One region of the Peribacillus sp. NPDC101481 genome, then DNA from elsewhere that is predicted to be linked to it. Evidence: a T-box and tRNA genes for the amino acid it is inferred to sense, from the RefSeq annotation. Region 1 holds a T-box; the other holds one or more tRNA genes.

The links. The T-box of region 1 lies ahead of ACIROD_RS06095 (valine--tRNA ligase). A T-box ahead of a tRNA ligase gene usually reads a tRNA of that ligase, here a tRNA-Val.
Region 2: it has a tRNA-Val gene. The T-box ahead of ACIROD_RS06095 (valine--tRNA ligase) is inferred to sense a tRNA for this amino acid. The anticodon was not compared.

The regions. Positions count from the first base shown of each region.
Region 1 is NZ_JBIWNJ010000001.1:1,264,400-1,268,935, reverse strand. Features, by position in the region: gene ysxE (spore coat protein YsxE) at 1-330, shown strand, start outside; gene ACIROD_RS06100 (hypothetical protein) at 387-578, opposite strand; T-box leader at 805-1,033, shown strand; gene ACIROD_RS06095 (valine--tRNA ligase) at 1,076-3,727, shown strand; gene ACIROD_RS06090 (ATP-grasp domain-containing protein) at 3,777-4,536, opposite strand, start outside.
Region 2 is NZ_JBIWNJ010000002.1:660,114-664,649, forward strand. Features, by position in the region: gene ACIROD_RS13200 (GNAT family N-acetyltransferase) at 1-422, opposite strand, end outside; gene ACIROD_RS13205 (YjcG family protein) at 427-942, opposite strand; gene ACIROD_RS13210 (alpha/beta hydrolase) at 1,023-1,745, opposite strand; gene ACIROD_RS13215 (phosphatidylglycerophosphatase A family protein) at 1,937-2,494, shown strand; gene ACIROD_RS13220 (hypothetical protein) at 2,512-2,733, opposite strand; tRNA gene ACIROD_RS13225 (tRNA-Val) at 2,945-3,016, shown strand; gene ACIROD_RS13230 (hypothetical protein) at 3,363-3,602, shown strand; gene ACIROD_RS13235 (hypothetical protein) at 3,846-4,262, shown strand.

The DNA.
Region 1 (4,536 bases):
TTTCTCGTTAAATCGGCCAGGACCTATCCTGTCCAATGCGATGACTGCGTTGACTGGCTATATAACTATTTTCGTTATTTTCCGTTGAAGGAAGAAGAATTGCTGCTCATGCAAAGTTATCTGGCATTCCCTGGATCAGCTTTGGAATTAGTGAAGAGTTATTCCGATGGCAGGATCCATCGTTCAGAGCTTGAGAATGTTACTCAACTGCAGCGGCAATTTTGGCTTCTGAAAAATATTGAATATATGGTGATGAAAATCGAAGAGATCGAACAGCAGAAAAAGGCTGCTGCCGACGCTGCCAAAGAAGAACAATCACCTCCAAGCTAAATATACATGATTGGATTATCTCCAGTCATGTATATTTTTTTGCTGTAAGGGAATAATTATATCCATTCGAAATATAAAGACATGGCCAGGAAAATAAATGCGATTAGCAGGAGCATATCGAAGAAAGTCGGAAAAATCAACGTGCGTAATCCTTGGAATACGATAAAGGGGACGATGAACTGCTGGCAGACACCGCGGAATTTTTTCATCCAAGGCGGTAAAGTATAGGGAGTATATCTTCGCTTCATATTATTACCTTCCTTTTTAGGACTTCTAATATTCTATGGGTGGGCAGTGGAAAAGGTGATAAAGCCGTCACATTCACTGTTCTTGGAGGATAAAATAAAGAAAACGACCTTGAATGTATCAAATGGGATGATTCCTGGGAAAGTAAGCGAAAAGATGATTGACTGGAGCCCCATATTTTTTGTACTATATACTATATGCATTCAATGAATTTACATATGAATATAAATCAATGCAAAGACCGGAAATAGTAAGATGATATGCACTTTTCAGAGAGGAAACCAAATTGGTGCGAGGTTTCCAGGAAGCAGCATCCGAAGTCGTCCGCGAGCAGTCTTCGTGAACCTCTTTAGTAGCGAAGGCCGGTGAAGAGCCGTTATCCGATTTGAGAGCCGAAAGAGTTTTTTTCTTTTTCGGAAAAAAGGTGGCACCGCGAACAACTTCCTTCGTCCTTTTGTGATGATGGAAGTTTTTTTATGCCTAAAAAGGAGGAAATGATATGGAAGAGAACCAAATTTCTATGCCGACTAAATATGATCCGCAGACGATAGAGAAAGGCCGCTACAAATGGTGGCTTGATGGAAAGTTTTTCGAAACGACGGGTGACGATAAAAAAGAACCATACACGATTGTCATCCCGCCGCCTAACGTGACAGGTAAGCTTCATCTTGGTCACGCTTGGGATACGACACTTCAAGATATTTTGACACGCATGAAAAGAATGCAGGGCTATGATGTTTTATGGTTGCCGGGCATGGACCATGCCGGTATCGCCACTCAAGCGAAAGTAGAACAGAAACTTCGTGCGGAAGGCGTGAGCCGTTATGACCTTGGACGTGAAAAATTCGTAGAAGAGACATGGAAGTGGAAAGAGGAATATGCGAGCCATATCCGTGAACAATGGTCAAAGCTGGGTCTTGGACTTGATTATACACGTGAACGCTTCACTCTTGATGAGGGGCTTTCAAAAGCTGTGCGCGAAGTGTTCGTTTCGCTTTATAACAAGGGCTTGATTTATCGCGGCGAATACATCATCAACTGGGATCCATCGACGAAAACGGCTTTATCCGATATCGAGGTTATTTACAAAGATGTACAGGGCGCATTTTACCATATGAAATATCCGTTGGTTGACGGATCAGGTGAAATCGAAATTGCCACCACCCGTCCAGAAACGATGCTTGGTGATACTGCTGTTGCTGTACATCCTGAAGATGACCGTTATAAACACTTGATCGGCAAAATGGTCCGATTGCCAATTACAGGCCGGGAAATTCCGATTGTCGGTGATGATTATGTCGATATGGAATTCGGTTCAGGCGCGGTCAAAATTACTCCGGCTCATGACCCGAATGATTTCGAAATCGGGAACCGTCACGATTTGGAGCGCATCCTTGTCATGCATGAAGATGGCTCGATGAATGAAAAGGCTGGTAAATATGAAGGCATGGATCGGTTTGAATGCCGTAAACAAATCGTCAAAGACCTTCAGGAAGAAGGAGTACTCTTCAAAATCGAAGATCACCTTCACTCAGTCGGACATTCAGAGAGAAGCGGTGCTGTTGTTGAACCATATCTTTCGACGCAATGGTTCGTTAAAATGCAGCCGCTGGCTGATGCATCCGTTGAGCTTCAAAAAGGATCCGATGAGGAAAAAGTTCATTTCGTACCGGACCGTTTCGAAAAAACGTACCTGCATTGGATGGAAAATATCCGTGACTGGTGCATTTCCCGTCAGCTTTGGTGGGGTCACCGCATTCCAGCCTGGTACCATAAAGAAACAGGTGAAGTGTATGTAGGTCACGAAGAGCCTGCGGACGCTGAAAACTGGGAACAAGATACGGATGTTCTGGATACATGGTTCAGCTCGGCATTATGGCCGTTCTCGACTATGGGCTGGCCTGACAAGGACAGTATCGATTTCCAACGTTACTATCCAACCGGGGCACTTGTGACAGGCTATGATATCATATTCTTCTGGGTATCACGGATGATTTTCCAAGCTCTTGAGTTCACGGGTGAACGACCATTTGAAGATGTGCTGATCCACGGACTCGTTCGTGACGAACAGGGGCGCAAGATGAGTAAATCGCTTGGCAATGGTGTCGATCCGATGGATGTCATCGATCAATACGGTGCCGATTCACTGCGTTACTTCTTGTCTACTGGCAGCTCGCCAGGACAGGATCTTCGTTACAGCACGGAAAAAGTGGAAGCGGTCTGGAACTTCTCCAATAAGATTTGGAACGCATCCCGTTTTGCTTTGATGAACATGAATGGCATGACTTATGACGAAATCGATTTAAGCGGTGAGAAGTCTGTAGCCGATAAATGGATCTTGACGCGCTTGAATGAAACGATTTCCAACGTAACCAGACTTGCGGACCGTTATGAGTTTGGTGAAGTGGGCCGTGTGCTATACAACTTCATTTGGGATGACTTCTGTGACTGGTATATTGAAATGGCGAAGCTTCCGCTATATGGCGAAGACGAAGCAGCGAAGAAAACGACGCGCTCGATCTTGGCTTATGTACTGGATAACACGATGAGATTGTTACACCCGTTCATGCCTTTCATTACCGAAGAGATCTGGCAGAACCTTCCTCATCAAGGTGAGTCCATCACTGTTGCCGCTTGGCCGGAAGTGAATGAAGGATTGACAGATACAGCTGCAGCCGAGGAAATGAAGCTGCTTGTTGAAATCATCCGCTCCGTACGTAATATCCGTGCTGAGGTGAACACACCGCTTAGCAAAAAAATCAATTTGATTTTAAAAGCGAAAGATGAGTCAATCTTAGAGACGTTACAGAAAAACAGCAGCTATATCGAGCGTTTCTGTAATCCTGAACAATTGACGATCGGAATTGAAGTCGAGGAACCTGCTCAAGCCATGACAGCTGTCGTAACTGGCGTAGAACTGATCCTTCCGCTGACAGGACTGATCAATATTGACGAAGAAGTGAAACGTCTTGAAAAAGAACTCGACAAACTTAATAAAGAAGTTGAGCGTGTACAGAAAAAACTAGGCAACGAGGGCTTCGTCAAAAAGGCGCCGGCAAGCGTCATCGAAGAAGAACGTGCCAAGGAAAAAGACTATAGCGAAAAACGCGACTCTGTAATCCACAGGATCAGCGAACTGAAACAACTGTAAAACAAAAGGATGAACCAGCTTTATGCCGGTTCATCCTTTTTGTGCTTCGTTAGGAGGATATTCTTTCTTTTATGAATGTAAGGTACTCCGATACGATATTCATATCACTTAATGCACTTAATGTCCGGCTGCCGACGACATCCTCGATTTCGTTGAGCATGGGGCTGCCATCTTCGGCAAATATGAAATCGATTCCGACCAGGCCGAAATCAAACGACTTCATTACTTTTTCGACAAGGCCTAATTCAGCTGCAGATAGCTCATATAGTGAAGCCGATCCGCCCAGCGTATAATTTGCCTTGAAACTTGAAGCGGACTCCCTAAGTACAGCAGCCTTCACTTTTTTTCCAATTACAAAAACGCGGATATCTTTACCGAATAAGCCGGGTTTTTGGACTATCCAATTTCCATCTTTCAGTATGGCAAGATCATCGGCATGTTCTATTAGATATACTTGTTTCCCGCCGCGTCCACTTGTTTCTTTAGCAATGAAAGGAAACTCCATGTCATCGGCACTCGGTCTTCCGTTACAATATACGGTATCGGCCATTGGAATCCCAAGCGAGGACATATATTGGTGCGTCTTTGCTTTGTCATTCGCGATTTCCGATACGAAGGAGGAGTTAAAGCAAGCAATCCCCAGTTGCTCAAGCTGCTTTGTAAAAAAAGGATCGATGGTCCGGACGATAGCGAAGTCCGGCAATGAAATTGGCTGCGTCTCATGTTCCACGTACAACTCGTTGAAACGATGACCGATCCTAAGGTCTTCCCGAAAGTGAAAGTGTAAATCAAGATCAAGCTTACTGGCT
Region 2 (4,536 bases), on a different contig from region 1:
ACGGTTTTCTTCATCGTTTTATGAGGAATGCCGGCATCCATGAATTCGTCGGAAACGACCTCATACCCTAATTTCGAATAAAAAGGGATGGCATGGACCTGGGAATCAAGCTTCAATTGAGGTACTTTCTGCTGGATGGCGTATTCCTCAATAGCATTCATGATCATGGCACCGGCACCATTCTTACGGCCAGATGATAGTACACAAATGCGCTGGACTTTACCGATGTTGTCGATGCCCCTGAAACGGCCGGCACCGATTGGCTGATGCTGATCATCATATAAAACGAAATGTGTAGACTCTTGTTCATATTCATCGATCTCTTCTTCAAGAGGGACGTTTTGTTCTTGGACGAACACTTTTTTTCTGATCATATAAGCATTTTCAAGCTCTTGGCTGTTTTCTGCGATTTTTACAAACACGAAATCATTCAGCTCCTAATCTAAATGTTTCATAAACTGTCCATGCCCCATCTTCAAGTTGATACAGCAAGTGAACTCGTTTCACCTCTTCTTCATGGCTGATGTCAAGCATGCTTAATTGGCCTAAAACATCAGAGTGCTCATTATCGGATAAATCTTGAGCGATGGTAATATGCGGGACAAATGCATGTTCACTTTCACTTTTCATGAAGTCCTCATTGTTAAGTGCATCATGCAGCTCTTGAAGCCCTTCGGATAATTCCACTTTGAAATAAATGGTATTGCTTACAGGTTGGAAAGACTTCGTTTTCGTAACGCTTATCGTAAAAGGCCTGCACTTACGAGCAATGTCTTTTAATTGATCGGCGATTGTTGAAATTTCCATATCCGTCGCTTCGAACGTTGGTTTAAGCGTCAGATGCGGTGGTATGAAAGCATATTTCGTATCATACCGTTTGCGATAGGAGTTAGCTAAATCTTGAAGTTTTTTTGAAGGGAAAATTGCAACACCATATTTCATAAATAAAACCTCCTGATATTTTTTTATCGTTGTATTATAGTTGACCATGTTTTTCTTTAACCCTTCACAAAAGGAGAGGGTTAGAACATTTCCAATAGTGCTCGTTTTAAATCTGCCTGCCAGTATTTCCAGGTATGATTACCTTCAAATTCTTCATAGAAGTACGGAAATCCTTTTTGATTTATTAATTTATGCAATTCCCTGTTGGGCTCTATGAAGTTTGCCTTCTTGCCATCCGTCGTCGGAACATCCGTTTCCCCAGTCCCGATCACATGGTAAAGTTCGAGAAGATGCGGATCCTCAAAATTACGTACAGCATCCATTACTGCCTCATTGGCAAGTGGCGACTGCATGATGCATTTCCCAAATGTATGCGGATACTTTAGTGCGGCCAATAAAGAAACTGTACCGCCAAGAGAGTCACCGATCAAAGTTCGACCATGTCCCATTTGATAGGTAGGGAATTCATCATCTAAAAACGGGACAAGTTCATGGGCAAGAAAACGTATGTATGCAATGTGCTGTTCCCCGTCGGGATGATATTTGCGCCTGCGGTCAAAGCGGTCTTTATAGGGAATGCCGACAATGATGATATTCTCAATCTCATCGTTCCCTAACAGTTCATCTGCTACCCGACCAATTCGACCCATTTGAAAATAATCACGGCCATCCTGAGCAATCACAAGCGAATATTTATACAGTGGCGAAAAATTAGCAGGTAAGTAAACAAGCAGTTCCAATTCTTCTGCTAAAGCTTCGCTTTTAAACATGTACTCTTTAATTGTGCCTTTGCGTAAACTCATTCTCCCGCACCTCATGATAATTAATAATGAAAAACAACTTACTTGATTATTTTAGCATAGCCTAGCGACTTTTTCCCGTGACAAGATTTTAGAATAGAAAATTTTCATTGTATTTTCTAAAAATTTGAATAATAAGGTGCTATAATAAAAGGATATAGAAAAATAATACAATAAAAAAGGTGGCGAATAAAATGGCAGATGTACAAGTACACAGCAGGGAAGTAACGAAGGCGGCTAAACGAACATTATTAGAGCGTGGTGTCAGTGTGGAGGCAATTGCAAAAATCGTTTATGAATTGCAGTTCCCGTATAAAGCTGATCTAAAGCTGGAGGAATGCATCCACAGCGTTGAGCGTGTCCTGTTGAAAAGGGAAATTCAACATGCCATTTTAGTCGGTGTGGAGCTGGATAAACTGGCCGAGCAAAAAAAACTATCAGAACCCCTGCAATCGATTGTTGAGTCTGATGAAGGGCTATTCGGAGTGGATGAAACGATTGCCTTTGGTGCAGTGCTCGGTTACGGAAGCATTGCTGTAACGACCTTTGGCCATTTGGATAAAAATAAAATAGGCGTCATACACGAACTTGATAAGAAGCAAGAAGGAATCGTGCATACCTTCCTGGATGATATCGTTGCTAGCATTGCCGCGAGTGCCGCCTCAAGGTTAGCTCACCGTCTGAGAGATGAAGAAGAATCGTTAACCGAACAGGAAAAGGACATCCAGGAAGAAGAAGAGTTAATCGGTTGAACCTTGATTAACAATCTTCAGCCAGACCTATCAAACCTAGCCTTAATGAGGCGGGCAGAAAGGATATTGGCCACTTTAAATGTCCGTTTTGTCTGCCTTAGAAAACAGAATGCGTGAATATGGCCTGGATAAATTTCAAGCACCTGTATTTTCCGCTGCGTGATCTTACCTTGTTCGGAGAGATAAATTATCTCCAATGGAGCATTTCCTTCCATATGTTTACGAAGTATATATTTCATTCCCTGTCACTCCTTTGCTGACTTGCTTGCTATCATTATATGCGAACGTACGTTTTATATGCAAGTGAAAAGGGAATGTTTGTTCGTGTTTTGCGGAGCGGGGAAATAAAATAAGAAAAAATTAAAACTTTTTTAATATAATGCGTTGACTTTTTAACAAAAAAACTTATAATAAATTATGTACTTAAGTAACCAGTCAGTCATTACATACGACTTGTTAGCTCAGTGGGAGAGCACTTCCTTGACAGGGAAGGGGTCGTGGGTTCGAATCCCTCACAGGTCATCAACTGCCAAAGGCTCAAATCCTTGATATCACAAGGATTTGGGCCTTTTTTTATTTTTAAAAGAATATAGTTCATTTTGTATTATTTACTCAATTGGTGGCGGATGGAGAAGGATTAAAACGCATTACAGGTCAATTATTTGTAATAATTAATATTTCAAGGACTGTAGGTAAAGCCTTTTGCTTATTCAGCTCACGTTGGATGTTAAAAATAAGACCGTATTTTTGGCTTTTCTTTAAAAGGTACAAAATTATATTCTTCGGTAAAACCCACTTTACTATAATGTGTTGGATTACCTTTACTATCAAATACCATGCACGGGAATACTTCTTGGAAGCTCTGAACATGACGCATGAAGACTATGCAAAATATCGGCAAACGATGAAAGACTTCAGAGTTAAATTTTCAGCTCACAGAGAGTGTGGTTACAACGAACCTGTCCCCTACTTTGATATTGCGCATAATGTAGCACTTCATTACGTTTCTTGGCTTGAAAAGTATAATACAATCCCTTCACTTGAAATGATGGTAGAAGAATATCAAGAAGAATTACAAGCAATGATAGAAAGTTTTAAAGTGAAATAAATAGAAGGAGGAAAGTATGGAAGAGTAATTAAAAGTAAAATTCCTTTCCAATTAGGGGTTCTATTAGGGGATTAATCATACTTCTCGTATGACTTCCCCTCCACTTCAGTATTATATGGTAAATGTTTCCTGGTTTTAACTGTGTGATTTTAATATCTCAACAGTTTATCATATTGATATAGGAAGAATAACTTAATCTACTACTATAATGAAGTAAGTCTTTAAAAGGGAAGTGATAGTTAAATGCTTTATATAAGCGATATCGAAAAGATAATTAATAACACATTAAATGAGCACAATTTGGATATTATTTATGAATTTGACAATAATCTAAGTGCACCTATGAGTTATAACGTATCGACCAATACTATAAAATTCAATTACCTTCAAGTTAACGGTTATAAAGGGAAAATTAGAATTAAAGAGACAGAGGAAGACTTTGTTAAAATTATTCTTTATCGTATGATTGGTTATTATTTAGATTTTAAGAAAAACAAACATGATTTAAGGATTTTAATGTATGGTCACGAAGAAGAAAAAGAAAAGCTAAAATCTGAAATAGAAACTAATGCTTGGGATTATGGGAGAACATTAATACCTGAACAACTATTGGAGTCATATGATAAGGTTCGTGAATTAGATAAAATGCTAATAAATTAATGTACTCTAAGAAAATGGTGCAGAAATGGATAAACCTTCTTCCTCTGAATGAGGAAAATTGCAGTTTTCCTCGTTATATCATGGCATACTTTTCAACTACACTCGTTATGTTAATAAAATAAAACATTCCTCCTATATCTATTTCTTATTTCAATACTGGGGGCCTATGGAAGTGACTTAGTAATTATAGTAACATTTACTTATCTAAAATAGGGAATTGTTGTATTAAAATGGTATTTGAGAATAAATAGAGAAAAAGTACGTTGACTCAATA